4 regions of the Peribacillus sp. FSL E2-0159 genome follow, and region 2 is predicted to be linked to each of the others. Evidence: predicted binding sites of a transcription regulator. Region 2 holds the regulator's gene; each other region holds the start of a gene.
What was found. The regulator Rex, encoded in region 2, represses fermentation and respiration genes when NADH is low (regulators of the CRP and FNR family bind a similar motif). The targets are predictions, from matches to a motif close to TTGTGAAATATTTCACAA.

Region 1: the regulator Rex is predicted to act here: its motif matches at 6,260-6,277, upstream of NYE63_RS23795 (DUF1641 domain-containing protein).
Region 3: the regulator Rex is predicted to act here: its motif matches at 5,180-5,197, upstream of qoxA (cytochrome aa3 quinol oxidase subunit II).
Region 4: the regulator Rex is predicted to act here: its motif matches at 1,671-1,688, upstream of NYE63_RS20660 (lactate permease LctP family transporter).

Annotation. Positions count from the first base shown of each region.
Region 1 covers NZ_CP152053.1:4,878,416-4,886,242, reverse strand. The annotation lists gene NYE63_RS23830 (LacI family DNA-binding transcriptional regulator) at 1-190, shown strand, start outside; gene NYE63_RS23825 (sugar phosphate isomerase/epimerase) at 281-1,051, shown strand; gene NYE63_RS23820 (sugar kinase) at 1,038-2,009, shown strand; gene NYE63_RS23815 (MFS transporter) at 1,991-3,274, shown strand; gene hxlA (3-hexulose-6-phosphate synthase) at 3,271-3,903, shown strand; gene hxlB (6-phospho-3-hexuloisomerase) at 3,900-4,451, shown strand; gene NYE63_RS23800 (NAD(P)/FAD-dependent oxidoreductase) at 4,562-5,743, opposite strand; gene NYE63_RS23795 (DUF1641 domain-containing protein) at 5,779-6,210, opposite strand; gene NYE63_RS23790 (hypothetical protein) at 6,533-6,703, shown strand; gene NYE63_RS23785 (DJ-1/PfpI family protein) at 6,998-7,582, opposite strand; gene NYE63_RS23780 (Lrp/AsnC family transcriptional regulator) at 7,733-7,827, shown strand, end outside.
Region 2 covers NZ_CP152053.1:297,591-305,417, reverse strand. The annotation lists gene groL (chaperonin GroEL) at 1-981, opposite strand, end outside; gene groES (co-chaperone GroES) at 1,041-1,325, opposite strand; gene NYE63_RS01655 (CPBP family intramembrane glutamic endopeptidase) at 1,655-2,380, shown strand; gene NYE63_RS01650 (YdiK family protein) at 2,377-2,589, shown strand; gene NYE63_RS01645 (redox-sensing transcriptional repressor Rex) at 2,618-3,277, opposite strand; gene moaC (cyclic pyranopterin monophosphate synthase MoaC) at 3,311-3,817, opposite strand; gene NYE63_RS01635 (ATP-binding cassette domain-containing protein) at 3,951-5,870, shown strand; gene tsaD (tRNA (adenosine(37)-N6)-threonylcarbamoyltransferase complex transferase subunit TsaD) at 6,150-7,163, opposite strand; gene rimI (ribosomal protein S18-alanine N-acetyltransferase) at 7,160-7,612, opposite strand; gene tsaB (tRNA (adenosine(37)-N6)-threonylcarbamoyltransferase complex dimerization subunit type 1 TsaB) at 7,635-7,827, opposite strand, start outside.
Region 3 covers NZ_CP152053.1:573,983-581,809, forward strand. The annotation lists gene NYE63_RS02850 (helix-turn-helix transcriptional regulator) at 23-475, shown strand; gene NYE63_RS02855 (hydrolase) at 552-908, opposite strand; gene NYE63_RS02860 (hypothetical protein) at 1,098-1,769, shown strand; gene NYE63_RS02865 (trypsin-like peptidase domain-containing protein) at 1,961-3,196, shown strand; partial or broken gene NYE63_RS02870 (hypothetical protein) at 3,317-3,433, opposite strand; gene NYE63_RS02875 (hypothetical protein) at 3,839-4,153, shown strand; gene qoxA (cytochrome aa3 quinol oxidase subunit II) at 5,316-6,245, shown strand; gene qoxB (cytochrome aa3 quinol oxidase subunit I) at 6,319-7,827, shown strand, end outside.
Region 4 covers NZ_CP152053.1:4,233,652-4,241,478, forward strand. The annotation lists gene NYE63_RS20660 (lactate permease LctP family transporter) at 1-1,644, opposite strand, end outside; gene NYE63_RS20665 (FadR/GntR family transcriptional regulator) at 1,900-2,631, shown strand; gene NYE63_RS20670 ((Fe-S)-binding protein) at 2,807-3,523, shown strand; gene NYE63_RS20675 (LutB/LldF family L-lactate oxidation iron-sulfur protein) at 3,547-4,977, shown strand; gene NYE63_RS20680 (lactate utilization protein C) at 4,971-5,675, shown strand; gene NYE63_RS20685 (M42 family metallopeptidase) at 5,731-6,816, opposite strand; gene NYE63_RS20690 (dUTP diphosphatase) at 6,888-7,376, opposite strand; gene NYE63_RS20695 (sigma-w pathway protein ysdB) at 7,486-7,827, shown strand, end outside.

The sequences.
Region 1 (7,827 bases), 1.2 Mb from region 2:
TGATAATCCGGATTGGAGCACCATTGTTTATTCGGGCATTACAACGATTGAACAGCCCACATACCAAATCGGGGTCGCTGCTATGGAAATGATCCTGAACCGCATTGATGGACAGGTTTCCCCAGCGCAGACAATGGCGTATCAAGCGAAATTGAATGTTAGGCAAACGACGCCTTTTATACAGAAATAAGTCTTCTAAGCTTGGAAGACTTTATTTAAAAGTAAAATGGTACCGGTACCATTTCTGGCGGAACACATTCATAAGGAGGAAGGATAAACGATGAAAGTCTTTGTATGCATGAATTCAATACCACTGGAAGTGCTTCAAACGCTCGGACATCTTGAAATCATAAAAGCGGTAGCGGCTGCCGGAGCTGATGGAATCGAAATCAGAAGAGAGCTATTGTGCCCGGATGATACGATGGAAGAATTGGGTGCCTTATGCAGGGAGCTTAACTTGGACATTTATTATTCCGCTCCTGATTTCCTGATCGGACCAAACCATCAAATGAATGAAATAGGTTTTAAACGCTTGGCAAGGGAAGCGGATGAACTGGGAGCGGAATTGCTGAAGATGCCTCTTGGAAACTACGATTTCTTTGAAACTGATATGTTTCGAATGAATGAGGTCTTGGTGAAAAATCTGCAAAACCGTGAATTAAAAATCACCATCGAGAACGATCAAACGCTTGGCGGTGGAAATGCAAACAGGATCGCTCATTTTCTGAGTCGCACCGAAAAGTTCGATATCCCGATTAGATTGACATTTGATACAGGCAACTGGCTGTTTACAGAAGAAGTACCAATGAAGGCTGCGAAAGATTTAGCGGTATATGTGGACTATATTCATTTGAAGCAAGTGAAGCGCGAGAAAGAGGAATGGGTGACGGAGCCGATATCTTTGCCGCTGCAGCCCGAGGTAATAGAGTTAATGGAACGTTTCAGTGGTACATGCCCGAGAGCGATAGAATTTCCGGTGACCCTGGAAAATGTAGAAACCTATATTTCACACATGAAAATGGAGCGGGGTGTTAGTCATGAGCGAGCTTAAGGTATTGACGATGGGAGAGGCTATGGCGATGTTCATAGCGGATGAGCCAGGGAATCTTGAAAACTGCTTTAGTTATAAACGTTATGTGGCGGGGGCGGAAACGAATGTAGCGATTGGCCTGTCAAGGTTAGGGATCAAAACTGCATGGATAAGCAAAGTGGGGGATGATTCGTTCGGGCGCATGATTATGAAAACGCTCACAAATGAGGGGGTGGATGTCTCCAATGTTTTGGTGGATCCACTCAATCCAACTGGGTTCCAGTTAAAATCGAAAGTCGAACAAGGAGATCCGGTCGTTGAATACTTTAGGAAGAATTCAAGCGCCAGTAAGATTTCCCTTGAGGACTTTCCCCTGGAGAAGCTCCCTTCCACTCAGCACCTGCATTTAACGGGGATACCTCCTGCCATTTCCAGCAGTTTCAGAGAGCTGTCGTGGCAAGTCTTGAATCATCTGAAACAAAAGGGTGTAACCGTTTCTTTCGATCCAAATCTGCGCCCATCACTCTGGCGGAATGAAAGGGAGATGATCAGCACCATCAATATGTTTGCGGCAGAGGCGGATTGGCTGCTTCCCGGAATGCAGGAAGGTGAAATTCTTACAGGATACAGCAACAAGGAGGATATCGCCAGTTACTACCTCGAACTCGGTGTTAAGCTTGTAGTAATTAAACTCGGGGAAGAAGGAGCCTACTTTGCGACCCAAAATGAAAGGAAGGAGGTACCGGTTTTTTCCGTAACGGAAGTCGTGGATACCGTAGGGGCAGGAGACGGGTTTGCTGTCGGAGTAATTAGCGCTTTACTGGAAGGGGCATCGAATGAAGAAGCAGTTTTACGCGGAAATGCGATAGGGGCCAAGGCCGTGATGTCTCCCGGAGATCACGAAGGCCTCCCTAATATGGAAGAGCTAGAACACTTTATGAAAAAAGGAGTGCTTCAATCATGTCTCAATTACAAGTAGCTTCGAGAAAAAGGTGGATGAGATTGATCCCCCTAGTGTTCATCACATACAGTCTTGCCTATCTCGACCGTGCCAACTATGGGTTTGGCGTAGCGGGAGGGATGGGGGAAGACCTTAATATCACAGCCGGGGTATCTTCCTTTCTGGCCGCGCTGTTTTTCCTTGGTTATTTCTTCTTTCAAGTTCCAGGTGCACATTACGCAGAAAAGAAAAGTGCCAAGATCCTGATTTTTTGGAGCTTGATTCTCTGGGGAGGACTGGCCACATTGACGGGGATGGCGACAAGTGTGGCATGGCTCTATCCGATTCGCTTCTTGCTTGGTGTTGTTGAAAGCGCTGTTATGCCCGCGATGCTCGTTTTCCTTAGCCACTGGTTCCTAAAAGAAGAACGTTCCCGGGCCAACACCTTTTTGATTCTGGGGAATCCTGTTACTGTATTGTGGATGTCGATCCTTTCCGGCTACCTATTGAAGGCATTCGACTGGAGATGGCTGTTCATCATTGAAGGACTTCCGGCTGTCCTGTGGGCGTTTATCTGGTATAAGCTCGCCAATGACCGTCCCAAAGATGCCAAGTGGCTTACCAATCAGGAAAAGCAAGATATGGAAGCTACCCTCCAGAAAGAGCAGGCTGCATTAAAACCTGTGAAAAATTATAGGGAAGCTTTTAAGTCAAAGCAGGTCATCGTGCTCAGTATCCAATACTTCATGTGGAGCATTGGGGTTTATGGGTTCGTCATGTGGCTGCCGTCCATTATTAAACAGGCGTCGAACATGGATATAGTGGCAACAGGCTGGCTTTCATCCGGACCTTATTTGTTAGCGGTCATTTCGATGCTGGCACTATCCTATTTTTCGGATAAAACATTAAATCGGAAAACGTTCGTTTGGACATCACTGCTTGTCGGGGCAATCGCATTCTTCGGGTCCTTCATGCTCGGCACATCGAATTTCTGGCTTTCATATGCCCTGTTGGTCATTGCAGGCGGTGCGATGTATGCCCCGTATGGACCGTTCTTTGCCATCATTCCTGAAATCCTTCCAAGAAATGTGGCTGGCGGAGCAATGGCCCTGATTAATAGCATGGGGGCGCTTGGCTCATTTGTAGGTGCCTATTTCGTCGGATATTTAAACGGATTGACCGGCGGGCCTGGAGCATCCTATATTTTCATGGCGGGATCTTTATTGATTTCAGCGATACTCACATTGATGGTTAAAAAGCCTGCGGTTATGCCAGTCAAGCAAATGGAGGTGGTTTCGTCTTGAAAATTCAGCTGGCGTTGGATCGCATGAATATGGAGCAAGCAATTGATATGGCACGAAGCGTGGAAGCCTCGATTGATTGGATTGAGGTGGGGACTTCTCTGATTAAAGAGTTCGGAGTGAACAGCATCAAAGAAATGAAAAATCACTTTCCGGATAAAAAAATCGTTGCCGACATGAAGACGATGGACAATGCGGCTTATGAAATGGATCTTTGCTTTCAAAGCGGGGCTGATGTAGCTACGGTAATGGGGGCTGCATCGGATGTAACCATCCAAAAATGCCTGGAAATAGCTTGTGAATACAAGGGGCAGATCATGATTGATCTATTGAATGTATCTGATACCCGGCTTGAGCAATTACGGATTTACAATCAGGCAATATTCTGTGAGCATGTAAGCAAGGACAGCCAGGAGAATTTAGGTCATGCCATGATCAATATGAGAAATCATGCTGGGTCCATGAGAGCTGCAGCAGGAGGGATCACTCTTTCATCCTTGCCTGTAATGATCAGGAAGGGACTTGATGTCATCATCATTGGCTCGGCGATTACAAAAGCAAAGTATCCAGCAGAAGCTGCCCGACTATTTAAGGAAACGGTGAATGGGGAGAAAGGTGTGAAGGAAGTTTGAAAAAGGAAATTGCGGTTATTTTAGAAGAAATGAACGGTGTATTTCACAAAATGGACGGAGGGGCAACGGATGCGCTCCTAAAAAATTTACGGTCTGACACCAGGATCTTCATCGTGGGTGAAGGCAGATCGGGCTTCATGGCCAAAGCCTTTGCGATGAGATTGATGCACCTTGGCTTAAACGTCTATGCAGTCGGGGAAACGATCACTCCTTCTATTGCGAAAGACGATCTGATCATAGCCATTAGCGGGAGCGGCTCGACCAAAAGTGTGATATCGGTTGCGGCAAAAGGCAGGGAAGTGGGATGCAAGGTGTTTTCGATCACGACGAATGACCAATCGGATTTAGCGAATGTCTCTCATGAGGTCTTGGTGATTCCGGCTGCAACGAAAAATCGCTTGGATCATGAAACGAAAAGCGTCCAGCCATTAAGTTCTTTGTTTGATCAATGTGTACATGTTTTATGTGATGCAGTATGCTTGGACTATTCATTAACCAAGTCCATAAGCCACGAGCTTACTTATTCCAAACATAGTAATGTAGAATGAAATATGGCGGGCTCCTTCAGCGGGGGCCCGCCTTTTTTGAAACGAAAAATGCCCTTACTCCCAAACGGGAATAAAGGGCATGTACCGTGACATGTCACGGCGATAATAAATTAATAAGCCAGGCTGAATAGGGCCTTGATGTGTGATAGATAGCGAACATTACTTGCTTCTTTCATCAATGTAGCCGGCAGACCTTTAAGGGACGTGTTATTGGCCCCAACGGTTGCCACCGCATCCTTACGGCCAAGGCTCGCAAGTGTACCTGAGTTTACTGGTGAAAATTCTTCAAGTTTCTTGCCTTCAAAGGCTGCATATAAGTTGTATCCAACAAGCTCGCCCATTTGCCAAGCATTTTGTGCAGTAGGAGCGTATGGACGTCCGCCTTCTGGAGGGAAAGCAACGGCACTGTCCCCGACAACGAATACGTCATTATGGGATTTGGATTGCAAGAACTCATTAACGGTTGCTTTGCCGCGATCCACTTCAAGGCCTGATTCGCCTACGATAGGAAGAGCCGCAACTCCGCCTGTCCAAACAAGCGTATTAGCAGTTATCGTTTGTCCATCTTTCAATTCGATTTGATTTCCTTTAACACCCGTTACAGGCAGACCTGTCAAGAATTCAACACCGCGTGCTTCCAAGCTAGTCATCGCACGTTCGATTAAGTGATCAGGCAGGACCGGAAGGATTTTTGGACCAGCTTCTACAAGCTTGATTTTCAAGTCCTTGAAGTCCACTCCGAACTTTTTGGCGATTTTAGGGAAATGATCCACGATTTCACCGATTAACTCGACGCCTGTTAATCCGCCGCCGCCGATCACGATGGTTGCGTCCGCTTCATTATTCGTTTGTGCATATTCGCGGATGCGATCTTCGATATGTTTGTAAATCTTGTTTGCATCATTTACGGATTTCAAGACCATGCTGTTTTCCTCAAGTCCCGGAATGCCGAAGAATCCTGTTTGGCTTCCCAAAGCAACAACCAGGGCATCATAAGATAAAGTGGAACCATTGGCAAGTTTCACTTCTTTGTTATCGACTGAGAAAGACTCCACTTTGGAAATGATAAGGTCGATATCTTTTCCTTTGAAAAGCTTTTCCAAAGGAATGGAAACGGCTTGTTCAGAAATGGATCCGCCTGCAAGACGGTGCAATTCGGTGATGATTTGGTGCGTTGGAAATTGATTCACCACTGTAACCTGCACTTCATCTTTATTATAATATTCACGTACGGATAAGGCAGATAGTAATCCTGCGTAACCTGCACCTAAGATGACGATTTGTTTTGACATAGTTAATCCCCCGTTCTTACTGAAAGTTTATCAAATTATTTTTGGTTTTTACGTTCTGAAGAGACCTCAAGAAAAGCTTGGGCGAAACGGAAAAGTTTTTGTGCTTGCGGATCTTTCATCATCCTTAACAGACCAAAAAGACCGATCACATCATTATTTACTTCAGCACGATCCTTAGCTTCGAGGGCATTAGCCGCAAGCCCTTTTACTGAATGGACTACAGGAGTCGCGATCTCCGAAATGGCGCTGACCGTATCATTTTTCAAAACATCATCAGTCGCAACCGATTGAGCGAAATCATAAGACTTTGTTAAAATATTCACTAATTCAGTCAGTTTTGGTAACTGCTCAACTAAAGTGTTCAATGATTCCTGAACCTCAGGCTTTAATAATTGGTCCAGTACATCTAATTGTTTTTGGCGGGCATTAAGTTGTTCAGTTTGTGATTGGGTAATCGTTTCTGACATATCCAATTCTCCTTTGCAATAAGCATTTTGTTGATGTAAATAGAAAAACTTGTAAAATATTACACAATGTGTGACAAGAAGAAATACTAACAAAAATGTAATAAAAGCTATCCTATAGTATATCCCTTTAGTAGCTTGAAAACAGCTGATTTTTTAAAAAAGATCCATAAAATAATCATTTCCTGCTTTTTCGAAGTATAAATTCCAAAGGAAGGTACCATTCTTTACCTAAAATGGACCTTAAGAGGTTGTCAATCATTATCCCCTATCATACATATTTCCATCTTGATTTGCCATCCTAAAATGATGGAGGTGAAAAAACGTGACCGATTTAGTATCTAAACTTACAGAAGAGAATAATGATAAAAAGTTTCATAAAATGGTTGGCAGTATGGAATATACTAAAGCGCAACTTTTGGAAGGTATGAATGGAATTTCTGAAGTTTACCTCAAAAACAGTGAGGAAGGCACATCGGAAACACCTGATCAATAAGATTGTTGTGTAAGCATAGCGAAACAGTTATGTTTACTTAAAATATCAGAACCAACCGAAAACAATGGCTTGAGGAAAACATACAAAGCGTTGAAGATAAATTCGCCAATGGCGAACTGGATAGTCTGGATGTCATTCGCCAGTATGGCGTCATCATCGATTACGCAACGAATAAAGTCCTGCCAGAATCAACAAAACAGTTCCGTGAATCTATGAAAACCCGTTCATTGGCTTATTGGAAGTAAGGTGAAAAAGGTTCCGAATTCATTCGGAACCTTTTTTCATCAGCCATTTTTAATGGAAGCCCATCAATTCCTTCACATGTTTACAATTTTCTTTTGAAGTGAGCATTTCCAAGAGCGTAAAGGCAACATCGAATGCTGTGGAAGGATTGTAGGATGTAATGATATTGTCCGTGATGACAATCGGTTCATTAACGACAATCGCACCAAAATCTTTTAGCTGCCCCTGTCTCTTACTGGTTGGATGGTTGTACGTAGTGGCCTTTCTTCCATCCAATATCCCGCTTTTTCCAAGTGGGAGAGAACCTACACAAATAGTTGCTATGATTTTGTTCTTATTATGAAAATACTTGATCACATCAAGAAACCTCTGATCATAGGCATCCTCATAGAAACCGGCTTCTTCAAAACCTCCTGGAATGGCCAAAGCATCGAAGTCATCAAGGTTCACTTGATCGATGGTCAATTCGGGCTGCACGATAAAGTTCCATGTACATTTCAATTGTTCATGAAGTCCCACTGTAACCAAATCAGTGGTACCATCCCCCTCTAATTTATTCCAGCCCAATACATCCGTAAACACACTTGCTTCAACCGCTTCGAATCCATTGGATAGCAGCATCAATACTTTTTTCATAGCAGCATCCCCCTTATTTATATTTGTCTTTATTATATAAAATTGAAATTGCCTAATACATACGATAAATTATGTAATCATCTCGCTTCTGTTTATTTTATAATGTATTTAATGGATTTTTATTAATAATAAAAAGTGAGGGTGATTGAAATGGATCGGACGGATAAAAAGATACTTTCCTTACTGGAGAATAACGGGCGCATGTCCATGAAAGAATTGGCACATGAAGTCTCCTTAACGGCACC
Region 2 (7,827 bases):
ATTTTCTTTTGTAACAACCACTTTAGACGCACGACCTAATGAATCGATTGTTGCAGATTTAAGGTCAAGTCCGATTTCTTCAGTGATTACTTCGCCGCCTGTAAGAGCTGCGATGTCTTCAAGCATTGCTTTACGACGGTCACCGAATCCAGGAGCTTTAACCGCAACTGCGTTGAATGTTCCACGAAGTTTGTTCACAACAAGAGTTGCAAGCGCTTCGCCTTCTACATCTTCAGCAATCAACAATAGCGGTTTCCCTTGTTGAACAACTTGCTCAAGTACAGGAAGGATTTCTTGGATATTCGTGATTTTTTTATCTGTGATCAAGATATATGGATTCTCAAGGACAGCTTCCATTTTATCTGAATCTGTAACCATGTATGGAGAAGCATATCCACGATCGAACTGCATACCTTCTACTACGTCCAACTCAGTTGTGAAACCTTTAGACTCTTCGATTGTGATGACGCCGTCGTTACCAACGCGCTCCATTGCTTCCGCAATCAGTTGGCCCACTTCTTCATCAGCTGAAGAGATGGCAGCAACTTGTGCGATTGATTCTTTGTTTTCAACAGGTTGGGAAATGGCTTTCAATTCTGCAATTGCAGTATTGACCGCTTTCTCGATTCCTTTACGGATACCCATTGGGTTAGCACCAGCTGTTACGTTTTTAAGACCTTCACGGATCATCGCTTGAGCAAGAACCGTTGCAGTAGTTGTACCGTCACCAGCTACGTCGTTTGTTTTGCTTGCTACTTCAGCAACCAATTTCGCACCCATGTTTTCGAATGCATCTTCCAATTCGATTTCTTTAGCGATCGTCACACCGTCATTTGTGATAAGCGGTGAACCGAATTTTTTCTCAAGAACCACGTTACGACCTTTTGGTCCAAGCGTTACTTTAACTGCATCTGCAAGTGCGTCCACACCACGAAGCATGGAGCGGCGAGCTTCTTCACTAAATTTAATTTCTTTAGCCATTTATAAGTACCTCCCTAAAATTTTAAGAAAATTTTCGTTCAGTTAAGTATGATGTATAATTAGCCGATAACAGCTAGAATGTCGCTTTCACGTAAAATTAAGTATTCAGTGTCTTCGTATTTAACTTCAGTACCTGCATATTTTGAGAAGATAATTAGATCGCCTTGGGCAACCTCTAAAGCAACACGTTCGCCATTTTCAAGGACACGGCCAGTACCAACTGCTACTACCTTACCTTCTTGTGGCTTTTCTTTAGCAGTATCAGGAAGAACAATACCGCTTGCAGTTTTTTCTTCAGTTTGAACTAGTTCAATAATAACGCGATCACCTAATGGTTTTAACAAGTGAAACAACCTCCTCATATTCTCTTGATAATTTGTTTCATGATTATTAGCACTCTTCATCATCGAGTGCTAACACATTTATAATATTAAATAAACCGAGCCTTTTTTGCAAGTATCTTATTGAAAATTTTTTATTAATTTCTGATAAATTACGGGTATACTACTTTAGCATAATGATTTACTGAACAAAGTAATTAAAATGTTTTGTTAGGGGTACCTTTAAGTGGTGTTCTGCCTAAATATTTGATACCATTTTGGAGTATGCGTTTATAGATTGTCCCCATATGTTCCGAGCGGAATGGGTGACTAAATAAAAGGAGTTTTCATTTTTGAAAAAAGAATATTGGTTCGTCATCATCACTTATATTGCCATGCAATTATCCAGTATTGTTGGGGTACCCATTTTCATGCTGATCGGGTCTTATACCGGAATGCCGGCTGATGAGCTCGATGTGAAGTCTGCAGCATACTGGATAGTCTTCAGTTTTCTCGCTGCTTTATTCTTGATTCTTTTTTTAATGAGAAAAGATATGAGGGAAAAGTTGGACACAAGAAATCAAACTTCCGTTCCCATGTCCGTATTATGGGCAATTGCAGGAGTTTTCATGGCTCTTTTTGCGCAAAGTATTGCCGGCAGCATTGAACAAATGCTTGGGGTGGAGTCTGAATCTGAAAATACGCAGCAACTCATTTCACTCATTTACAAAGTCCCCATGGTCATTTTCGTCACTTCAGTAATTGGACCTATATTGGAAGAATTAATTTTCCGGAAAATCATTTTCGGATCACTTCATAAACGCTTTAACTTCTTTATTTCAGCTTTAATCAGCTCAGTTATTTTCGGCTTGGCGCATGGTGAATTTGAACATCTTCTTTTATATACAGCAATGGGCTTCACCTTTGCTTTCCTTTATGCAAAAACAGGCCGCATTCTCGTTTCCATGAGCGCTCATATTGCGATGAATACGCTTGTTATCATCCTTCAAGTGGTATATCGGGAGGATATTGAGAAGATGCTAGATACTGCACAGGCCTTCATCGGAGGTTTATTATGAAACGTCAATCACCATTATTCATGGGCATCATCTATGCAGGCTTAGGAGCTCTTTTTACCGCTATCGCGATTCAAACCGTCAATTCTTCCGGATGGGGAATCTTCGCCTACATACTCGTCCTTATTGCGACTCTTGACTTTGGATCGGGATTACGGATGATCCTGCTGCACTTTAAGATTAAAGCCGCACAAAAAAATAATAAAAAATAAAAAAACGCTGCAATGATGCAGCGTTTTTTCATTCCTCCAATGCGGCTTCTTCCACTACAGGATAATGTTTCAGGAAGTAGATGAGCGACTGAAGCTCCACGGCCAGGTCAATGTGGTGAACCCTTATGGATGGAGGCACGGTCAGCCGTGCAGGAGTAAAATTCAATATTCCTTTTATATCAGCTTTGACTAGACGATCGGTTATTGTCTGGGCTACTTGTGCAGGCACTGTCAATATAGCCGCAGTAATATTATTTTCCTGCAATAGTGTATCGATTTGATCCATATGATAGATTGGCACATCAGCTATTCGCTTGCCGACCTTTTCTTCAGAAACTTCGAAAGCCATTTCAATTTTTGTATTATTATTTTTCATGAAATTGTAATTTAAAAAAGCGGTTCCTAAATTTCCTACCCCAATTAAAGCGACTTTGGTCAATTCATCTTGATCTAGTGTTTTTCTAAAGAAGGATAATAAATAATTGACATTGTAGCCGTACCCTTTTTTCCCAAGCGCGCCAAAGTAGGAAAAATCACGGCGAATGGTAGCAGAATCCACTTTTACAGCTTCGCTTAGCTCTGCCGAGGAAACTCTTTGTTTGCCTGAGGAATGTAAGTTCTTTAAAAATCGATAATACAATGGCAACCTTTTGGCAGTCGCCTGCGGTATCTTTGGGTCATGGTTCATTGTTTTTCCCCGCCTTCACACATGCTTTTCAACTTAATCTCTATCTGTTTGTTTTACTTGTCTTTTATAATCGTTACTGGAAACTCCGCCTGTTTTCTCCACTAAGAATGTAGGCCCGATCACCATTCCCTTATCAAGGGCCTTACACATGTCATAAACAGTCAAGGCAGTCACGGATGCAGCTGTTAACGCTTCCATTTCAACACCTGTACTCCCTTTTGTCTTAGCTTCCGTTTCAATCCTAAGCCTATATCCTTGTTCTTCTTTTTCCCAATCAAAGGCTATATTGACCCCTTGCAGAGCAATGGGATGGCACATCGGAATTATATTGGATGTATTTTTGCTGGCCATTATTCCTGCAACTTGTGCAACAGCCAGTACATCACCTTTTTTCATTTTCTGGTTCGTGACCAATTCATATATTTCATCATTCAATAAAATGCTCGATTGAGCTACTGCCGTCCGGGTTGTTTCAGGCTTAGCACTCACATCGACCATTTTGGCCCTGCCCTGTTCATTAAAATGCGTTAAGTCTCCCATTTAAGTAACCCCTCCTAAATCATACACTATTATTCCACTTTATGTAACAGCTTTTCTTTTAGCTTGGAACCAAGCTGTTGCCGATAATAACTAAAATACGTTACACTAACAATAATCAATTGAGGTGAAATCTATGATTTTATTACAAATCAATCAACTATCGAAATATTATGGAGCTGAACTTATTTTATCAAATATGAAGCTCGAAGTTCAAAATAAAGATCGAATTGCACTTGTTGGCCGAAATGGCGCCGGTAAATCCACTCTGCTAAAAATCATAGCCGGACAGCTTTCCCATGATGGCGGTGAAATAATCAAACCAAAAGGCGTCACCATCGGCTATATGGCCCAGGATACGGGATTGGAATCCGAACTGACCATTTGGGATGAGATGCTGACTGTATTCACGGACCTTATAGAGCAAGAAAAGGAACTGCGTCGCCTTGAGTCTGATATGGCCAGACCTGATATCTTTGAAAACGAAACAATTTACCAAAAAGTGCTGAATGAATACGACACTTTGATGGTGGCATTCAAAGAGAAGGGCGGTTATCAATATGAAGCGGATATCCGTTCCGTACTGCATGGACTTCAGTTTGCTGACTTTGACTATTCTACCCCAATTTCCACTTTAAGCGGTGGGCAAAAAACAAGGCTTGCATTAGGAAAACTGCTTTTAAGGAAACCGGATATATTGATTCTGGATGAGCCGACGAACCATTTGGATATCGAAACCCTCTCTTGGCTTGAACAATATTTACAAAGCTACCAGGGAGCTGTCCTTATTGTTTCCCATGACCGTTATTTTCTAGATAAAGTAGTAAACCTGGTATATGAGATTTCCCGGAATAACATGAAAAAATACCATGGTAATTATAGTTCTTACCTAGAGGGAAAAGCGGAAGATTATGAGCGGGACATGAAACTGTTCGAGAAGCAACAAGGGGAAATTGAAAAGCTTCGCGACTTTGTCCAACGTAATATCACAAGGGCTTCCACCACGAAAAGAGCACAAAGCAGACGCAAACAACTCGAAAAGATGGATGTATTGGACAAGCCGCAAGGTGATGAAAAATCCGCGAATTTTTCTTTTCAGATTGATAGGCAAAGCGGAAATGAAGTGCTCCACCTTCAGGACCTGGCTATCGGATACGAAGGGGAAACGGTATCAAAGAATATAAATTCCCGGATGACAAAAGGAGAGAGCATAGCTCTTGTTGGCCCAAATGGAGTTGGAAAATCAACGTTACTGAAAACGATCATCTCTAAGCTGCCTGCACTTTCTGGGGACTTCCGTTTTGGAACGAACGTAGAAGTCAGCTACTACGATCAAGAACAGGCTAACCTTGTTTCCAATAAACGAGTACTCAATGAATTATGGGACGACTATCCCCTTAAACCGGAAAAGGACATTCGCACCGTACTCGGTAATTTCCTATTTAGCGGGGACGATGTATTGAAAACAGTTTCCACTCTAAGCGGAGGCGAAAAGGCTAGGCTTGCTCTAGCTAAAATGATGATGGAAAAGGGGAATTTTTTAATTCTTGATGAACCAACGAACCATTTGGACCTCGATAGTAAATTGGTGCTTGAGAACGCATTGATCGATTATCCGGGAACCATTCTTTTCGTTTCACATGACCGTTATTTCATAAATCGGATAGCAACGAAAGTGATAGAGCTCTCCAAAGACGGCAACGAAGAATTCCTCGGTGATTATGATTACTATTTAGAGAAGAAACAGGAGCAAGCGGAAATCCAAGCACTTGAACAGCAGGATCAGGCGAAAACTTTAGATACAGCCGTAGAAAAAACAAATTACAAAATTGATAAAGAAACAAAAAAAGCTGAACGCCAGCGAAAACGTCGTATTGAGGAAATCGAGACAGCCATGGAGCTTCTTGAAACCGAAATAAACGAATATAATGACCTCCTTTGTGATCCAAATGTTTTCCAGGACCACGAAAAAGTAATGGAAGTCCAAGCAAAGCTTGATAATGCACAGGAAAGTTTGGATCATCTTCTCGAAGAATGGGCTGAACTGGAAGAATGACAATTGACCGAGTCAAATGACTCGGTCTTTTCCTTTCCAATTAAAATGTTTCACGAAAGTTATCCACAAACTTGTTAACAAATCACTTACCGTTCATTAGCCATTAATTTGAGTTATGCACATTATCCACAGAAACATATCCACTTATCCACAAAAACACCACTTTATACACATGCAGTATGATTATCAAAAAAACTTTATCCACAGAATATTCTATTTTTTTATTAACAGGATAAAAAAGACAGGATTCCGAAGTTTGGGATCCTGCCTTCTCGTCAATTAAAATGCTTCTATATCCAATCCAGGATTTCCGTTCAAATCCAAACCAGATCGTTTTCCCTTTTCAAACATGACACTGCCAGCAGCACCAATCATGGCGGCATTGTCCGTACAAAGATATAGTGGCGGAATGGATATATCCATAGGTAAATCCTTAAAAGCTTCCGTTAATGCTTCCCTAAGGCCTTTATTTGCCGCAACTCCTCCAGCAAGCAATACCTGCTTCACATTATATTCCTTTGCAGCCTTTACAGCTTTCATTACAAGCACTTCTATGACACTTGCTTGGAAACTTGCCGCTAAATCTTTAGGTTCAATTTTTTCCCCGCGCTGTTCTGCATTATGCAAAGTGTTGATCACCGCTGATTTCAACCCGCTGAAAGAAAAGTCGTAGCTGCCATCCAACCATGCCCTAGGCAGTTTCAAAGATGGTGAGCCTTCTTGTGCAAGCCTATCGATATGAGGCCCACCAGGATAAGGGAGCCCCAAGGTTCGAGCTACTTTATCATACGCCTCTCCTGCTGCATCATCCCGCGTTTCCCCTATCACCTTGAAAGAACCCGGTTCTTCTAAAAGCACCAATTCCGTATGACCTCCCGAAACGACTAAAGAAAGCGCAGGATATTCGATCTCCTGAATAAGACGATTTGCATAGATATGACCCGCGATATGATGCGTACCGACAATCGGGATTCCATGTGCGAAAGCTACAGCCTTAGCCGCATTCACACCTATTAATAGTGCTCCTACAAGTCCAGGACCTTCTGTAACGGCAATGGCATCCAAGTCTTCATATGTCACACCGGCTTGTAGCAGTGCTTCTTCAAGAACAATCGTAATTTGTTCTACATGATGACGGGAAGCTATTTCTGGGACAACACCGCCAAAACGTTTATGGCTTTCGATTTGTGAAGCCACAACATTACTCAGTATTGCCGTTCCATTTTTTATGACAGCTGCCGCAGTTTCATCGCAGCTCGTTTCAATTCCTAATATAAATTGATCTTTTTTCATGAAAAATTCACCCACATAACATAAGCATCTTCTTGATTGTCTGTATAATAATTTTTTCGGATTCCACCCTTTTGGAAACCTAGTTTTTCATAAAGCGAAATGGCTACTGCATTACTGACACGGACCTCAAGCGTCATCCTCACCACACCCATCGAAATGGAGATTTCAATCATCTTCCTGAGCAAAGCTTCTCCAAGCTTTTGCCCTCGGTATTCAGGTAATATCGCTATATTGGTTATGTGCGATTCATCAATGACGATCCATGCACCGCAATAACCGGCAATTTTCCCTTCATCCTCTATCACCATGTATACAGCATATTGATTATGATTCAATTCATTAAAAAAAGCTTCCCGGCTCCAAGGTAAAGTAAAGGACTGCTTTTCCACGTTAAGCACTTGGTCGATATCTTCCGTATTCATCTTTCGGAATGTCAATGTTTTACTCATAATAATCGGTCGCTTTCCTTGTTTATTTCCCCTGCTGTTCAAGCCACTTAGCTTCTGCTTCAGCCATGCGGATATAATTCGGTACAAACTGGTGAACATCCACTTCAGTCTTATCAAGACCAATGAAGGCCAGTTCGCTTGGCCTTGAATTATATGACTGTACTGGAGCAAATACCGCTAAATTGCCTAATGCATCCGTAATTGCATCCCTATGG
Region 3 (7,827 bases), 280 kb from region 2:
AAGGAAAGGCGATGAACTCATTATGATATTTAGCGAGCGATTAAAAAAAGAACGGGAAAAAAGAAATTGGTCACAAAATGATCTTGCAGAGAAGATTCATGTGAGTCGCCAATCTGTGTCGAAATGGGAAACGGGAAAAAATTATCCAAGTATTGAAGTACTCATTAATTTAAGTGATTTATTTCAAATTACGGTAGATGAATTATTAAGGAGTGACGAAGAATTGAAAGAAAAAATAATACGGGAAAGTAAGCAGTTAGCATTTCCAAAAAGGAAAATGTTTTTTGATATCGTGTTATTACTAGGAGCATTTTTGTTAGTGTCAAAATTAATTATTTTTGGCCTTAACAAATTTGTTGGCACGGATATTACCATTTTAAAAAGTATGCCAGTTGTATCGAATTTTTTACCATTAGCCTTGATGGTTATTGGTGGTATTGGTTCAGATTATTTGAAAGATAAATATGTAGATTGAAAGAACTCTGCTAAACCTTTTGAAACGTAATCATAAAAGAACAGAACCTTTAAATTTCAGGTTCTGTTCATATTTCTTATTTGAACTTTTGCACTTCCTCTTGTCCCTCGAATTTGTTATCTTTCAATATGCCGATTTCTTCAATATGGTTTCGTGCCGTTTCATCCCCTAATTTATAAATGAGGGCATAAAGCCTTTTCATGGCTGCATCGTATTTATCATTTGCCCGGTCATGATGATAGAGAAGGTAGGGCACATGTGAACGGGCATAGGACTCCAGGTCATCTGTCCGGTGTTCCTCCAAGCATTGTTTCAATTGTGCAAGTTCCTCATCGGTTGCGTGTACAGTGAAGCTCGGATTCTCTTCAAGTTTTTGTCCAAGTACGTCGCCGCTGACCAAATCGACATGATAGGTCTGTTTTTCCTGCATCATTCTGCGTATCATCCTTTCAAGCGTTTATCTATTCTGTACCACTATTTGTAAAAATTTAATCATGGAAGTAAACATTTCCTTAATGAAAATGATAGGAAATAGAGGTATCGGATTTCTTATCAAATGGTTTAAGATGGATTTACAGAATATTATGGGAAAATGAGGAGTGATATAGTGAAGAGGTCAATCATGTTTATTTTTTTGATGTTGATTGCTTCAGGCTGCGTAACAAGGAATTATGATTCCAATATGGATCTAGGGAAAAGTCAGTTGAATGAGGAAAATTATTTAGAAGCCCACGAGGCATTTGAATTAGCGTATAAAGAAGCAAAAACACCGGAAGCAAGGGAGTTAATGGATCTTTCAGGTTTTCTGGCAAGTGGAATGAAGAAATACGACGAGCAGGATTTTGATTCGGCTAAAAGAGATTTTGAAGAAGCAACCGTATATAAAGCAAAATACCGGGAAGGTAAACTATTGGTTTCAAAGGCGGTGGAAATGCACCCGGTATCAGACTCCGCCACGATAGAAACCGTAGAGGGGAATGACGAACCTGCGGAGGAAGAAACCGAGGACGGATCCAAAGTAGAATATAAGGCGGCAACGGAAACAAAAGGCATAGGAAGCAAGGATTCGGTCAGTACATTAAGTAAATCTCAGGCGGAAAAGCTTGTGAAGGATTATGTGGACATGGAAAATTTCCCGCATTTACATATCGAATATGATCATGATGCCGAAAAGGGAGATTACATTTTTCATGTATTCGAGGTGGATGAACCTAGTCAGAAAAGTGGCCACAAAACCACTTGGGGCTGGTATGGCGTGAATAAGAAGACTAAAGAAGTTTATGAAGTCATGTAAGGATAACTGAATGGTCGGATTAAAGGCCCCTGTTGAGGCCTTTTTATTTTGTGGCGCGGTAAAGTACAGGATTCGATAAAATTTTATAATTTTTGTAAAAAGGTCACCTTATTCTTTATTTTCTTAAGAATTTTTTAATAATTACTGTTTATGATTGAGCCAAGTAAAGGACAATCCTAGGAGGGATAAAGATGGAGAATTATAATGGTGATGAGCAAGTCAGAGTCAAGGCAGAACGGAAAAAGGGTAAATCTCTTTGGATAACCAGTCTTGTTTCCGGAACGGTTGCTTCTATGGTTACATCGTCTGTATTTCTATTTGGCGGGGATTTTATAGATCAAGGGAAAAGTTCAGTGAATGAGGCAACAGAAACGGCAGGTGTACAGCAAACGGAAAGTGTTGAAAAGGATAAAAGTGTCACGGCAGAAAAGTTATCGACAAGTACGGATTCAAATGATAGGGCAGAGATGGTCGAATCAGCATCCAAATCAATTGTAGGGGTCGTGAATTTACAGGAGATGCAAAACCAGAACCCGTACCAGCAGCAAAGCACGGAGAGCGAAACGGTAGAGAGCGGTACTGGCTCAGGGGTCATTTATAAAAAAGCTGATGGGAAAGCCTATATCATCACGAACAATCATGTTATTGAAGGAGCTAAGGAAGTCGAAATTTCATTGTATGATGGACAAAAGGCAACGGCAGCGGTTGTCGGCGCGGATGCTTTGACGGATTTAGCGGTTTTGACAATTGATGCCTCGAAAGCACCGGAGGGAATTAAATTCGGTAATTCTGATAGCATGCGTCCAGGTGAAGAAGTATTGGCAATTGGCAACCCACTTGGACTTGATTTTTCACGATCGGTTACACAAGGGATTGTCAGTGCGACCGGACGCTCCATTTCAGTCGATACCTCGGATGGGGAGTGGGAACTTGATGTCCTCCAAACAGATGCAGCGATCAACCCCGGCAATAGCGGCGGTGCATTGATTAACACCGTTGGGGAAGTAATCGGCATAAACAGCTTGAAGATTTCCGAAAACGGTGTGGAAGGCTTAGGGTTTGCCATACCAAGCAATGATGTGATTCCGATTGTTACGGAGCTGATTGAAAATGGAAAAATCACGCGTCCATATTTAGGAGTTAGTTTGGCTAGTATGGAAGAACTGCCGCAATATTACATTCAAAATGTTCCTGAAGCCGTAAAGTCCGGTGTAATGGTGACGAGTATAGAAGCAGGATCGGCTGCGGCGAATGGAGGGCTCAAGCAACAGGATATCATCGTTGAGATTGATGGAACGAAAATAAATACAGCCGCTGCATTAAGGAAGTACTTATATACAGATAAGAAAATCGGCGATAAAGTAAAGGTTAAAGTATATCGGGGTACTGAAGAGAAAACGGTAACGTTAACCTTGCAAAAACGATAGAAAGTGGTAAGACCCCTGAGTATCGATCAGGGGCCTCAGTTTGTATACAAAAGAGGTTCGGAATTATAAAATTCCGAACCCTTTTGAAATTCCCTTTGAATTTTAGGCGATTTTTGGAACTTACCATGTCCATTTGGCCATCTTCTTTAAATTAAAGGCAGCGAAAGTAAGCACCGCCTGCATCGACAAATTTTTAAGTCCCATTAAAGTAGTCCAACATATACCATACTTTTCTTTTGGAACAATAAAGATTTAGGCAAAAAGTTTTTATCTAAAAGTTAAACCAAAGTTGTGGAACGGAAGGTGCGAGACTCCTGCGGGGAAAGCGAGTCCAGGGGAGACCCCGCAGGCGCAAAGGCGCCGAGGAGGCTCCTGGACAGCCCGCGGAAAGCGAGTGCCTGGAGTGGAAATCAACGTTCAAATTGTACAAACCCTTATTTAATAGGATACAAAAGGTTACTATCGGAAAAATAGATAGTGTATTTGTACTGTTTTGCAAATTCTTGATATAGTCTTGAATACCTAAAAGTGAATAGTGGCGCCTTCTATTTGTCAAGGTTTTCATCGTGAATATGTTAAAAAATAGAAAAGATTTGACAAAATTGTGAAATGTCATAAAATAGAAAGAAAGGGGATGAAATTATGGAAGCTAATCAGAAGATGTTAGATGCAGTGAAATGGGTATCGGGCACAGGTTGTGTAATCGGAATTATTATTTTTGCTTTAAGTTTCTTTGTAAGCGATTACAATAAAGATTATATATTTACCGCTGTTGGAATTGCCATCACACTAAGCGCAGCTGCAATTTTTCTAGTTGGTATATTTTTTGTCCTGACAGAAGAAATGGTAATGAATACACATAAAGGTGAAAGAATTGTACCGGAAACGACTAAAATCATAAAAATTAAATCAAAGGCTAAAACTCAAACAAAAAGAAGTACAGAATTCAGTAACTAAAACCAGGAATATAGCGTAATGAAATGGCATTCTATCTTCAGATTAACTAACATGGATGAACATAACCAGCTGTTCGCCTTTCTGAAGAATTTAAATCAATTTAATATGAATAATTGAATGCGCTTTCATTCCGTATAGGACCTGGTTTAATTACCAGTTGGCTGCTTTTTAATTCAATACAATATATTGCACTCGTTATGTACAAAAAAAATATTTCAGCAACCCTTTGAAATACATACGATGTGCTTGGACATTCAAACCAAACTGCCTGAACGCCAGGAAGTTTTCACATTACATTTTGAACTATATCCACGAGAAAAGGACACTTTTAAAAAGTCCTTTTTTTGTGGTTTTTTTATGTACTTTTACTTGAAGATACAAAAGGGATTCCGTTATCAATATGGGGTTTTGAGTAGTGAGTTTTCAAAAGTCGGAGTTGATTGAACCAAAATAGTTTTTGTCCTGTCCTACTGAAATTGATAGTTAAACAACTTGACTATAGTTACAACAAGTTTAACTGACACCTGAATTATTTCCACCCATGACCTCTTTAGGAATACTGACAGGTCAATAAGTAATGCGAGAAGAAAGAATCAATTACATTTCACACTCGTTGTTTCCTTATATATATATAATATTGATCAGTGTTGGGTCATAAGGGGATTGAAGCATGAATATAGCATTTTGTACAATGCGGCAACCATTTGCCAACTTCCATGGCCGAGTGAAGAAAATCCGTTTTAAATCACGTTTCACAACGATATATATCTAATTAACAGGATAGGTAATATAATTCATAATCTTAAGAAGTTTTGAGGTAATAAACGCGGTGAATATAATGTGGAAATTCTATTTCATTATATTAGAGTAATATTAAACGGGAAGTGACCGGTATAATTGCAATCCAGTACTGATAAGTGAATTTTCCATAGGTAATTTATTAAACATTTATTATATTTCATTTGCTGAAGATTTTCGAACATTTCTGCTCATTTACCATCTTCTTACTGCTCTTTATTGAACTTTATGTGACAGATGTCACTTTATATTGTCTTTTTTTACACTTGGGATTAATATTGGTATGTCGGGTTTGTGAACATGGTAACACTTTGTCCGAATAATTACCAATTGGAATTTTATTATGTAAGAAAGGGGTAGTACTATGAAAATAAAATGGGCTCTATTAACTATACTTTTTACAATTGCCACTGTGCTAACCGGTTGCGATAACCCATTAATGGTCTTGGACCCTAAAGGGCCAGTAGCTGCAACACAAGCAGATGTTATTATGATTTCGATATGGACAATGGCCTTTGTCGTCCTTGTCGTTATGGTACTGTATATCTTCATGATAATGAAATATCGTGCTTCCAAACAACGTGATGATTATGAACCGCCTCATATAGAAGGAAGTAAGGTTCTTGAAATAATTTGGGTTGCGATCCCAATTTTAATCGTCGCTTTCCTATCCGTTGTTACTGTTAAAACAACAAATGAAGTTGAGGCAACGCCTAAAGGGTACGGAGATCAAGAACCTTTAGTTATTTACGCTTCATCTTCCAACTGGAAATGGCATTTTAGTTATCCGGAAGAAGATATCGAAACAGTCAACTATCTGTTTATACCTACTAACCGACCAATCGAATTTAAACTTTACTCATTCGGTCCAATCTCAAGTTTCTGGATTCCGCAACTTGGAGGACAAAAATACGCGATGTCGGACATGGTTAATACGTTGCACTTAGCAGCTGATGTACCAGGTGAGTATATGGGTCGAAATTCAAACTTCAGTGGTTCAGGTTTTGCTCAGCAAACGTTTAACGTTAATGCACTGTCTGCAGAAGAATACGATAAGTGGGTAGATGAAATTAAAGCTACTGCTAAACCGATTACTGAGGAAAAATTCAATGAATTATTAAAACCTGGTCATGTAGGGCAATCCACTTACACTGGAACTCACTTAGAGTTTTCACCAGCTCCTGAAGGGGAAAATGCTGGTCATGACCACGGATCTTCTGATACTGAAGAAAATGATTCCAAGGATTCACACGAGGAACATTCAGAACACAGCAACATGAATCATGATCAATAAGAATTAATTTCGTTCGATAAAACAACTAGGTTTACAAGATAAGGAATATTTTCCTGAAAGGAGTCACAAAAGTATGGATTACTTTGATCGATTTGCCGTACCTCATCCAAGTCCTGCGATTTATGCATCCATGGTTGCCATTGGTTTAACCATGATTGCGGTTGTTGCCGGAATTACCTATTTTAAAAAATGGGGTTACTTATGGCGTGAGTGGTTAACAACGGTTGACCATAAACGTATTGGTATCATGTACATCTTGGCAGCACTGCTTATGCTTTTCCGTGGTGGCGTCGATGCCCTTATGATGCGTGCTCAAACGGCTATTCCAGATAACGGTCTTTTGGATGGACAGCACTATAATGAGGTATTTACAACACACGGGGTCGTCATGATCTTGTTCATGGCTATGCCATTTATCATTGGGTTAATGAACATTGTTACACCATTACAAATTGGAGCGCGTGACGTAGCATTCCCACGTCTGAACGCAGTAAGCTTCTGGTTATTCTTCATGGGGGCAATGCTATTTAACATCTCTTTCGTAGTCGGTGGTTCCCCTGATGCAGGTTGGACATCTTACTTCCCGCTGGCAAGTAACGATTTCAGTGAATCAGTAGGTTCGAACTATTACGCGATTGCACTTCAAATAGCTGGTATCGGTACATTAATGACTGGTATCAACTTTATCGTAACAATCTTGAAAATGAGAGCACCTGGCATGAACTTAATGAAAATGCCAATGTTCACATGGTCTATCTTGATCACAAACTTCATTATCGTTTTCGCTTTCCCTGTATTGACAGTGGCACTTGCGTTGATGACAATGGATCGTCTATTCGGAACTCAATTCTTTACGATGGCCAATGGCGGTAGCGATATGCTTTGGGCGAACTTGTTCTGGGTTTGGGGACATCCTGAAGTTTATATAGTAATTCTTCCAGCTTTCGGTATTTACAGTGAAATCATTTCGACATTTGCACGTCGTAACCTGTACGGGTATAATTCGATGGTTATCTCCATGGTAGCTATTTCTACTTTATCTTTCATTGTATGGGCTCACCATTTCTATACAATGGGTCACGGTGCAATGGTTAATGGTATCTTCTCGATTACCACGATGGCAATTGCCGTCCCGACTGGTGTTAAGATTTTCAACTGGTTGTTCACACTTTGGAAAGGTAAAATCGTATTTACCGTTCCAATGCTATACTCTTTAGCTTTCATTCCGATTTTCACGCTCGGTGGGGTAACAGGGGTAATGCTTGCCATGGCAAGTGCTGACTACCAATACCATAATACAATGTTCTTAGTAGCTCATTTCCACTACGTTTTAATCCCTGGTACTGTATTTGCCGTACTTGCTGGTTTCACGTACTGGTGGCCAAAAATGTTCGGTTTTATGTTGAGCGAAAAAATTGGGAAATGGTCGTTCTGGTTCATTACAATCGGCTTTAATGTAACATTCTTCCCGATGTTCATCACTGGTTTAGATGGGCAGGCACGTCGTATGTATACGTACTCTGAATCAACAGGGTATGGTCCATTGAATATGCTCTCTTTCGTTGGAGCGATTGGCTTGGCA
Region 4 (7,827 bases), 1.9 Mb from region 2:
CACACAAACAAGCAGCAATAAGAAAATACTATGTTTGAGCGTGAATCTCAATAATTCTGATTCCCTGCCCGCCAATCCAACGGCGGCACAAGCAATCGCTATCGATTGGGGGGAAATCATCTTTCCCGTGACCCCTCCGGAAGAGTTCGCCGCTAGTGCCAGGACCGGTTCCATCCCAACTTTAAGAGCGGTCACTTTCTGCAGACTGCCAAATAAGAGGTTGGCTGATGTATCCGATCCGGTAATGAACACACCCAACCAGCCGAGAACCGGTGCGAAGAACGGAAATAGATCACCCGATTTTGCAAGGGTCATCCCTAATGTTGTCGACATGCCTGAAGCATTCGTTACATAGGCAAAAGCCACTACGGTAGAAATCATCAAGATTGGTTTTGCCAACTCTTTCATCGCTTCAACAAAAGTGCTATAAAAATCTTTTGCAGTCATGTGGGCGATGAACTTCGTCACGATGGCAGCTAATAAAATGGCGGTCCCGGCTGCTCCGAGCAGTTCTATTTTATAGAAAGCCGCAATCGGCAATCCATTGCTTCCGATTATCTCATTATGCAGACCTGGGACTTCGATTTGGAAGGTTAATAGTTTCCCGATTTCATTGATTCCGCCAAGCAACACATTGTTGCCTTCATAATGTCCTGAGAGTGCCGGCTTTATTGGGTTCATCCCCCATATTGTTATGAAAAGCGTTAACAGAAGAAATGGTGACCAGGCATGGAATATCTGCCATTTCGTGTATTTTGTTTCCGCTTCGGCTGTAGATAAAGGTTCAACAGCTGCTGCCGTTTCCTCGGATGCAAAGCGAAAGATCGTTTTGGGTTTCCAGAATTTAAGGAAGATCGCCAATGCAAATAGTGACACTAATGCTGAAAGGATGTCCGGTAATTCGGGCCCAAGAAAATTTGAACTTAAGTACTGTGTGATGGCAAAGGAAAATCCGGAAACCAAAATTGCCGGCAAGACTTCAAGCGACCTTTTCCACCCAGTCATTATTAAAATGAGATAAAGCGGAATGAAAGCCGAAAGGAATGGCAATTGGCGGCCGACCATTTTTGAAATCTCCATGGCGGCTATGCCAGTAGGGCCTTCCATGGCGATGATCGGTATTCCAACCGCCCCGAATGCTACCGGAGCGGTATTCGCGATCAAACAAATCCCAGCTGCATATAGCGGGTTAAATCCGAGACCGACCAAAAGCGCGGCTGAAATGGCGACCGGTGCTCCAAATCCAGCGGCACCTTCTAAAAATGCCCCGAAAGAAAATGCCACCAATAATGCCTGAAGGCGGCGGTCTTCCGTAAGCGAAAGCACCGAAGAACGAATGATATTGAATTGTCCGCTTTTAACGGTCATTTTGTACAAAAATACGGAAGTGATGATTATCCATCCGATAGGGAGCAGCCCATATACGGCTCCTTGTGAAGCAGACATCACTGCTTTTCCTGCAGGCATTCCATATATCAATACAGCCACTGCAAGAGCTACAAGTAACGTGGTTATACCAGCAATGTAACCTTTCATCCGTTTGATGGTAAGTGCCCAAAAAAAGTAAAGAATTGGAATGAGTGCGGCAAGAGATGATAAAACTAAATTATCGGTGATCGGCGTAAAGTTTTGTGTCCATGTCATTCATTTCGACTCCATTTTCTATAAATTTTTTAAAAAATTCAGAAATTAACCGCTAATTGAAACCCCTTACATATCCAAATATTCAAAGTCATCAGATGACTTGATGAGTACTCATTAAAATTAAATGATTGAAAATATAAAATCAAGATTTTTTTTATTTTCCGGTGATTTTTTTAACCTTCTGGAAGTGTCAAAGATCATTTGTGTTATATAATATTAACCAGAGAAACTCATAGAAAATAGAGGTGCTACTACTTGGTATATAAAAAAATAAAGCCGAAAAAAATTTATGAAGAAGTCAGCGATGAACTTTATGAAATGATTCGGTCAGGCAGCCTGAAACCAGGTGAACAATTGGATTCCATTCAGCAGCTTGCGGAAAATTTCCAAGTCGGGCGCCCGGCCATCCGCGAAGCTTTAAGTGCATTGAGTTCAATGGGTCTTATTGAAATAAAACAAGGTGAAGGAACATTCGTTAAAACCTTCGACCCTACCATCATGAACCATCCCTTGTCTGCCGCTCTTTTGATGGATCAAGACAATATCAAGCATTTACTGGAAGTTCGGAAAATACTTGAGTCCGGTACGGCAGAGGTGGCAGCGATAAAGAGAACGGAAGAAAACCTTATCGAACTGAAGGAAAGGCTTTTTGATATGGAAAAGGTATCCGATGATGAAGAGCTAAGTGATAAAGCGGATATCGCCTTCCATGTTGCAGTGGCAAACGCATCACAAAATGAGCTGCTTATTACATTGATGAACCACGTTTCAGAATTAATGACGGAAAAGATGCGTGATATCCGTCGGATTGCACTTTATTCCGAAGAGATGACACTTAAGCAGCTTTACCAGCAGCATGTCAGGATTTATGATGCAATCGTGGCACAGGATGAAGACGGAGCCCGCAGTGCCATGCTGTTTCACCTTCAAAGCGTCGAGGAATCACTGGACCGGGTCATCCAAAAAAATCAGCAAAAGCGTAGTTGAACTTCCTTTAAATTTCAAAAATACCCTATACAAAAAAGGATTAAATTGATATATTATTTTGAAAACGATTACTTCATTATAAAAAAATCTTGGAAATTGGTCTTAACCATTTCCTTTTTCCATTTTTTAGTCATCAGATGACCTGTTAACCTATTTGAAAAAGGAGGAGTTCAGATTGAAAGTTACTCTCTTTGCAACATGTTTAGTGGATTTGTTTCAATCCAATGTCGGCAAAGCGACAGTGGAGCTACTCGAGAGATTAGGCTGTGAGATCGATTTCCCGGAGTCCCAGATATGCTGCGGACAGCCCGCATATAATAGCGGGTATACAAAGGAATCGAAGGAAGCTATGAAAAAGATGATTAAAACGTTCGCGGGTGCTGAATACATCGTAACCCCTTCCGGTTCCTGCGCAGCGATGTTCAAAGAATATCCGGTCATTTTCAAAGGCGATGCCGAATGGGAAAAGAAAGCAGTATCATTAGCGGCTAAAACATATGAATTGACCCAATTCATCGTGGATGTCTTAAAAGTGACTGACGTCGGGGCGACCCTTAAGGGTAAGGCCACTTATCATACCTCATGCCATATGACACGACTGCTTAAGGTGAAGGAAGCCCCTGCCATATTGTTAAGCCATGTCAGGGGGCTGGAAATGACACCACTTCCGGATGCCCAAAACTGCTGCGGGTTCGGGGGGACCTTTTCGGTTAAGATGGGTGACATTTCCGGGCAAATGGTCGAGGAGAAAGTCTGCAATATTGAAGATACCGGGGCCGATTTTTTAATCGGCGGGGATGCAGGATGTTTGATGAATATCGGCGGACGGATTCAAAGGAAGGGGCAGCCGGTGAAAGTGCTTCATATTGCGGAAGTCCTGAATAGTATTTAAAGAAAGCGAGGAGGGAAAAACTTATGGCTATGAAAACCAGCTCTGCCAAATTTAAAGACCGGGTGGATGAAGGAATACATAATGATTTTATGCGTTTGGCCGTATCGAGTGCCCAAGAACGATTACACGGACGGCGGCTGACTGCCGTTGATGAATTGGGAAGCTGGGAGGATTGGCGGTCCCTTGGGGAAGAAATCCGGCAGCATGTGCTTAGTAACCTTGATTTCTATTTGCACCAGCTTGCAGAAAACGTTTCGAAAAGGGGCGGTCATGTCTTCTTCGCTGAAACGGCTGAAGAAGCAAGCGGATACATTAAGGATGTCATTTTAAAAAAGAATGCCAAAAAGGTCGTGAAATCAAAATCGATGGTCACGGAAGAGATCAATTTGAATGCAACTCTTGAAGGAGTTGGACTCGATGTCGTTGAAACGGACCTTGGTGAATACATTTTACAAGTGGATGATCATGATCCCCCTTCCCATATCGTCGCACCTGCTCTCCATAAAAATAAAGAGCAGATTAGGGATGTTTTTAAAGAAAAGCTTGCATATACGCAAACCGAAAAACCGGAAGAGCTTACCGCCCATGTGCGGGGCATTCTGCGGAAAGATTTCTTAAGCGCCGATGTTGGAATTACCGGATGTAATTTTGCAATTGCAGAAACGGGCTCGATCGGTTTGGTGACGAATGAAGGAAATGCCGATTTGGTCACTGCCCTTCCAAAAACACAAATTACCGTGATGGGAATGGAACGGCTTGTGCCTACATTCGATGAATTCGAAGTCCTTGTCAGCTTATTGACAAGAAGCGCTGTCGGCCAAAGATTGACCAGTTACATCACTGCACTTACCGGTCCGCGTGATGAAGGCGATATAGACGGGCCAGAGGAATTTCACCTTGTGATCGTAGATAATGGACGCTCCTCCATTTTAGGAACTGAATTTCAATCCGTTCTTCAATGCATCCGCTGTGCTGCCTGTATAAATGTCTGCCCGGTCTATCGCCAGGTTGGCGGTCATTCATACGGTTCAATATATCCGGGACCAATCGGTGCTGTGCTTTCACCCTTACTTGGAGGATATGATGATTTCAAGGAATTACCATATGCATCCACTCTTTGTGCAGCCTGTACTGATGCTTGTCCGGTAAAGATTCCTCTCCATGATTTACTGAGGAAGCATCGTGAAGTCATCGTGGAAAAGGAAAAAATGGCGCCATTTTCAGAAAAGATGGCCATGAAGGCCTTCGGTATCGGTGCTGCCTCGCCTATGCTTTATAAGTTCGGCTCCAAAATGGCCCCATCAGCGATGTCACCTTTTAAAACGGGGGATATCATCTCGAAAGGACCGGGACCACTCAAAACTTGGACAGAAAGCCGCGAGTTCCCTGCTCCTGGGAAAGAGAGCTTTCGGGACTGGTTCAAAAATCGGGAAAAAGGAGGGAAACCATCATGAATGGAACCATCCACAATGAAGGGACATTTTTAAACAAAATAGCCAAAAACCTGGGAAGGGCTCCTATTACGGAAGGCATCTCCGTTCCGGAATGGAAGCACGCCCCCCAAAAAGAAGTTTTGAAAAATGCGACACCAAATGATCTTGTCGCGGAATTGGAGGAGCAATGTAAACGGGTGCATACCCAGTTTCACGTTACCGACTCCAAGCAAGTGATGCATTGTTTAAAACAGGTGATCGAGGAACTTGGAAACGGACCCTTGATCATCCCTAAGGACGATCGATTTTTCGACTATGGGTTAGAGGGTATCTTAAAGGAAAAAGATGTCCATATATGGGATCACCAAGCCGGGAAGGAAAATATCGAAAAGGCAGAAAGTGCTAACATCGGAATCACATTCAGTGAGATGACACTAGCAGAATCAGCGACCGTCGTCTTGTTCAGCGACAAGGACCACGGCCGTTCCATCAGCTTCCTTCCTTCCTGCCATGTTTCCATCATTCCAAAAAGCACCATCGTCCCGCGAATGACCCAGGCTGCTGCGGCCATCCGTTCAAAAGTTACCCGGGGCGAAGTCGTTCCTTCCTGCATCAATTTCATAACAGGGCCGAGCAATTCTGCTGATATCGAAATGGACCTTGTCGTCGGCGTCCATGGACCCATCAAAGCGGTCTATATAATCGTCGAAGATAAGTAGAAATAGAAAATGGAGAGGACCTGATTAGGCCTCTCCATTTTTAACTTTCACTATATTACTCGTAAATGATCCGATCAACCGCTTCACGATCGAGGCGTTTAATCACTTCAACAATGAGCTTAACTGCATTCTCATAATCATCCCGGTGAAGCATTGCTGCGTGTGAATGAATATAGCGTGTGGCAATCGTGATCGCCAGTGCAGGCACACCATTTGCCGTTAAATGGATGGAGCCAGCATCCGTTCCGCCGCCTGGAATCGATTCATATTGATAAGGAATATTCATTTCATCAGCCGTGTCGGTGACGAAATCGCGTAATCCCTTATGTGCCACCATCGATGAATCATATATGACGATTTGCGGGCCTTCCCCCATCTTACTCATCGCTTCTTTTTCGGTAACCCCCGGTGTATCACCAGCAATGCCGACATCAACGGCAAAACCGATATCCGGCTGGATTTTGAATGTGGATGTTTTGGAGCCACGCAGGCCGACCTCTTCTTGCACAGCACCAATTCCATAAACTACATTAGGATGGTCGCTGTCTTTCAGCTGTTTAAGCACATCAATGGCGATTGCACAGCCAATTCGATTGTCCCAAGCTTTGGCGAGCAGCATCTTTTCATTATTCATGACCGTGAATTCAAAATATGGCACAACCATATCTCCTGGCTTGACGCCCCATTCCTTAACATCTTCTTTGCTGGATGCACCAATATCAATAAACATATCCTTAATATCAATCGGCTTCTTCCGCGCCTCCGCTGACAGGATATGAGGCGGCTTGGAACCGATAATGCCAGTTATATCACCTTTACTTGTAACGATCGTCACGCGCTGGGCCAGCATTACCTGTGACCACCAGCCCCCTACCGGCTGAAAACGCAAAAATCCTTTATCATCAATCTGGGTGATCATGAAACCAACTTCGTCCATATGCCCCGTAACGACGATTTTCGGTCCGTTTTCATCACCCGTTTTCTTGGCAATTAAACTTCCCAGGCCATCTGCCGATATTTCATCGGCAAATGGTGTTATGTATTCGGTCATCACTTTTCTTACTTCACTTTCATTTCCTGCAATGCCTTTAGCATCCGTTAAGTCCCGCAGCATCCTTAACGTTTCATCCAATTGAGCCATTCCTTTACCTCCCTATAACTTACATTACAAGAATAATTATACAGATAATCGATTGCATAAACAATCAGCAATCAATAGCCTTGCTTTTGCCTTTCGTAGTTCACTTCATTTTTGCTTACATATGCTTTTTCCACATCCATTGCTGAAAATCCAAGCAACTCTCCTAAATATAAATACGCAGCAAAAACCTTTTGGAAAGATGACTCTGTCAACTGTGTGCGAAATTCACTGATGTAGCCGTAAATAGCAGTAAATTGAACCGTCAAATCCTCCTGATGCATCTTGAGGGCGGATGGAACTTCCGGTACAAAACCCCGTTCAATCCCGAGTGACAAAATAAAATGAATGCCATCCACGTATTCAGCCAAAATCGTTTCCTTATCGGAGGGGCCTTTAAGACTCCAGAATTTAAAACATCTTGTTTCATTGGCAAGCTCTCCAAGCTCCACTAACAGAGCGAGTATCTTCCGTTCCACCAAGTCTTCAGCACCCAAATCATGCTTTGATTGTATATGCTCATCCAAAGCTGCCTGCATTTCCATTAATTTACCTATGTTCATTTTCATCACTTCTTTCCATCGTCTTCCCCTAAATTATATCAAATAAATGAAACTTATTAAAAACCCATACGTAAATGAAGGGAATCACTCTGTTTAAGGAGGTAGCTCCATGGTATTGATCATGCGGTTCATTCTTTTGGCTTTCATCATTTTCTTAATATATACAGTCATCAAATACCTATTTAATCCGAAAAGAAAATTAGAGCTGGCACATGAACAGAAAAAGTTCTTTCTGCTCGACGATACAGCCAATATACGAAAGAATTTTTTATTGACGTACAACGGGGTGATGTTTGAAGGGGAAAAGTATTTAGGGACGACGGAACGCTCCTTTGAGGTCATCTCCATCTTCATATGGCCTAAAAAAGTGGCCGGCCTGAAAGGCTTAAAGCGAAATGACTTCTTAAAAATCGAGGCAGCCATTAAAAAACATTATCCGGAAGCCGTTATC